One region of the Alteromonas sp. M12 genome, then DNA from elsewhere that is predicted to be linked to it. Evidence: predicted binding sites of a transcription regulator. Region 1 holds the regulator's gene; the other holds the start of a gene.

Region 1 (2,209 bases):
TATCTATCAATCCGTCAATTGCTGCGTACATATCGTTGTGCTCTGAGGTTGCAAATACTTCGCCTCCGCTAAGATGAACTGTCGCTTCAGCTTTTTGATTAAGCTTCTCGACATTAAGAATGACATGGACATTGTTGATATGATCAAAATGCCTTTCTAGCTTTGTAAATTTATTGTCTACATAATCTCGCAAAGAATCTGTAATTTCTACATGATGGCCAGTAAGGTTAATTTGCATATTAGCGTATTCCTTCTGTTGTTGAGCCTACAGCAGGCTCTTGCGTTGGTTAGACGGTGGGATCGATAAAGACTCCCGGTATTTTGCTATTGTCCTACGGGCGACCTGAATACCTTGGTCTGCCAGTAGATCAGCAATCTTACTGTCGCTAAGAGGCTTGGTAGGAAGCTCTGCTGCGACGAGTTTTTTAATTAATGCGCGAATTGCCGTTGAGGAACACTCTCCTCCAGAATCAGTTGCTACATGGCTGGAGAAAAAGTATTTAAGTTCATAAATTCCTCTAGGCGTATGCATATATTTCTGTGTGGTAACACGGGAAATAGTTGATTCATGCATATCTACCATTTCTGCGACATCATTTAACACCATTGGTTTCATCATTTCAGGTCCATGCTCAAAAAAACCAACCTGCTGCTGAACAATGCAGTTTGCGACTTTGAGTAAAGTGTCATTACGACTCTCTAGACTTTTTATAAACCACTTGGCTTCTTGCATATGCGACCGAATAAATTGACTATCACTGGTGTTTTTAGCGTTCCGGCTCATTGCCGCATATTGCTGATTTACATTCAGCTTAGGCAAACTATCGGGATTTAGCTCAACTTGCCAACGACCATTTTTCTTCATCACTGAAACATCTGGAATGACGTATTCAGATTCACCGATTAACAATGAACTACCAGGGCGTGGATTGAGTGTTTGCAATAACCGCATAGCTTCTCGTAATTCGTCTTCTTTTAGACGAGTTTTACGCATTAAAGTTCGGTAATCTTTACTGCCTAATAAGTCAGCATATTCGCTGATTAATAACTTAGCTTCATTTAACCAAGGGGTGTCAGGTGCAAATTGATTCATTTGTACCATTAAACATTCTTGCGGATTTCTTGAGCCTGAACCAATAGGGTCGAACATTTGAATACGTTTTAAAACGCATTCCACCTCATCAAGTTCAACCTCTTCATGGTCGAGACTAGCAAGAACATCTTCGGTGCTGATAGTGAGGTAACCAGACTCATCAATAGAGTCGATAATTGCGATTGCTATGGCAGTATCAACTTCAGAAAAAGGCGTTAAGCGCATCTGCCACAATAGGTGATCTTGAATATTTTCGGTTGTTTCACCTTGGAAAATTTGGTCGTCATCGCCGCCACTACCACCGCTTATTGAGGCGGGGGCTGAGGAGGCACTGATATATTCGTCCCATGTGCTATCTATGGGTAATTCGTCTGGGATATCTGCTTTTTCTAATGCCTCGTTTGTATCCATGGAATCAGAACTTGCGGATACCGTCTCCTCTGAGAACTTGTCATTACTGTCTGCTAAAGCGGAATCCCCAGTAGGGATATCTGAACCGTCTTCTACTTCTAAAAGTGGATTCGATTCTAACGCTTCCTGTATTTCCTGTTGTAAATCCAGCGTTGATAATTGCAATAGACGTATAGCCTGTTGCAATTGAGGCGTCATTGTTAGTTGCTGGCTGAATTTTAATTGTAACGAGGGTTTCATTTAGTTTTTTTATTCTTACTTGTTTAGCCACAAAGCTTTGGTTAAAAACAACATACCTCTACTATAGCTTGAATTGCTCGCCAAGGTATACATCTCTGACTTGTTGATTATTTAAAACTTCTTCTGCGGTTCCAGAAGCTATCAATTCACCATGACTCACAATATACGCTTTTTCACACACGTCTAGCGTTTCACGCACATTATGATCAGTTATTAATACACCAATACCTCTATCGCGTAGGTGTTGAATTATTTTTTTTATATCGTTTACTGAAATCGGGTCAACACCAGCAAAGGGTTCATCCAATAGAATAAACTCAGGGGCGGCCGCTAATGCACGAGCGATCTCGACTCTTCTGCGCTCCCCGCCTGATAAACTCATGCCAAGGCTGTTACGAATATGGTTAATATTGAATTCATCCAATAATGCATCCGCTTGCTCTTCTCGCTGATCAGAACTTAATT
Region 2 (2,209 bases), 1.4 Mb from region 1:
ATACGCGTCAAACTACTATGGCCCTTTTCGTGATGCAGTCGGTTCAGCTGGCAATATTAAAGGGGGAAATAAGCATAGTTATCAGATGGATCCTGCTAATTCCGATGAAGCGCTTCACGAGATCGCACTTGATTTAAAAGAAGGTGCAGATATGGTGATGGTTAAACCAGGTATGCCGTATTTAGATATAGTTCGGCGTTGCAAAGATACCTTTCAAGTTCCCACTTTTGTTTATCAAGTTAGTGGTGAGTACGCGATGCACAAAGCTGCATTTGAAAATGGGTGGTTAAATGAAGAAGCCGTAATCATGGAATCTTTGGTGGCATTCAAACGTGCTGGAGCAAACGGCATTTTGACCTACTTTGCAAAGCAAGCCGCGCAAATACTGGCAAGGTAATTATTCGCCGGTTTGCTAATCGCGCCATTTTCCAGATACGGCAAGGTTTGCATCTAATATCGAAGTTACATAGCCAAGCATAGTTAACCTTAATTGTGCTTGGCTTAAACTCTTCCCCCTCTTTGGGCAATGACGCTCACACTTTAATATGAAACTAAGATTAGTTCGGATAGCTAGCCGTTTATGCAGCGAAATACTTCGTTGACTAGTGCTCACCGCTATCAATTAAATACTGCTTTGACCTATGTCAAAAGAACTAAGCATGACAGACAACCTAAATTTAAGCGTTTATAGTCAAGCAATATCAGCTCAACCAAGCAAATACAGAACAATCACATTGTAGATGTGAAAAAGTTTCTAGATTCAGTGTACTTTTTGCAAATTAAACTCAACGTTGAAGGTGTAGGGATTATTTAGAGTTATTGTTTTTATTTATATATCAATGACTTACTTTGTTGTTCGATGTTGGCACGTAATGCGCATTAAGAATATCGAACACAAACAAAAGGAGAATATCATGTTGAGCTGGGCACTAACATTTTTGGTTATCGCAATTATTGCAGCTGTATTTGGTTTTGGTGGAATTGCAGGTACTGCAGCTGGTATCGCTAAAATCATCTTTTTTGTTTTCGTAGTTTTACTGGTGATTTCACTCGTAGCCAATGCCGTACGCGGTAAAGGTCCGAAAGTATAGAGAACTCGATCATCACGCTAAATGAACTTTATAAAAATTCATAATTAATGGAGATACACATGAAAAATTTTAAACATACTTTACAAATCTTACTAATCGCTGGTTCAGTATTCGCTCTAGCTGCTTGTGAGCAAGGTCCTGCAGAGGACGCTGGTGAGAAAGTTGATGAAATGGTAACAGACGCAGGTAATGCGCTAGAAGATGCTTGCGAAGACGTTAAAGAAGGCGTTAAAGCAGAAGACAAAGACTGTTAATAAATGTCAACCCGAAGCGCTTTCACGCAGAATAAAAGGGCTCAATGAGCCCTTTTTTATTTTCAGATGAGGTGATTTATGGACTTTAAAATAATTATTATCGCAATTGTCATCAGTGTAGGATTTTTTGTGACATCTACCGGACTAGCAGGTGGCAGTCCAATCTACACATTCTTGGCTTCCTTTGGTCTATTTATGATTATACTGGTAGTTAGCATGCTACTTTTTGCCAAGAAAAGATCGAAAAAATAAATTGATTTAGTAACCTCACTCGATGCACGAAAGTGAGGTTACTTCATGTTTGCTTGGCGGTGGCGGTTACAATAAGGATGTATGAATGAAAAACCTAGCCAGATTAGATAAACTGTTTGACTCAATAAAGACTAGTTTCTGGTTTGTCCCGCTACTTATGGTTGTGACATCGATTACTTCAGCTTGGTTAATGGTATGGATTGATCATGCTCAAGCTTGGGGGGCTTTAGATTGGTTACCTTTCCTCTATCAAACCGATCAGAGCACGCTTCTTTCATTACTTAATACCATCGCCGCTTCAATGATAACGGTTACTAGTATCGCGTTTTCAATAACAATTGTTACCTTAACCTTAGCATCTTCTCAGTTTGGTCCGCGCTTGATTCGTAATTTTATGGACGACAGAGGAACCCAAGTCGTACTAGGAACTTTCATTTCAATCTTCTCATACTGCGTAGTACTAATTTACTCCATGAGTCTGGATTCAAATCAAGGCATCAAAATGGGCTTGGCTATTATTTGGTGTCTACTGGCCACATTATTTAGTGTCATTGTTCTCATCTATTTTATTCATCATGTAGCCCGTTCAATTCAAGCAGATAACGTCATTAA

Evidence for each region. Region 1 encodes sigma-54, which starts transcription at its own class of promoters, with help from an activator protein. Its sites were predicted from a motif close to GTTGGCACGNNNNTNGNNT; they were not measured.
Region 2: VUI23_RS18695 (DUF1328 domain-containing protein) is a predicted target of sigma-54. The motif match lies at 862-880, and genes of this name have one in related genera.

What each region holds. Positions count from the first base shown of each region.
Region 1 covers NZ_CP144164.1:778,373-780,581, forward strand. The annotation lists gene hpf (ribosome hibernation promoting factor) at 1-238, opposite strand, end outside; gene VUI23_RS03275 (RNA polymerase factor sigma-54) at 266-1,744, opposite strand; gene lptB (LPS export ABC transporter ATP-binding protein) at 1,806-2,209, opposite strand, start outside.
Region 2 covers NZ_CP144164.1:4,347,866-4,350,074, reverse strand. The annotation lists gene hemB (porphobilinogen synthase) at 1-397, shown strand, start outside; gene VUI23_RS18695 (DUF1328 domain-containing protein) at 915-1,091, shown strand; gene VUI23_RS18690 (hypothetical protein) at 1,151-1,345, shown strand; gene VUI23_RS18685 (DUF2254 domain-containing protein) at 1,683-2,209, shown strand, end outside.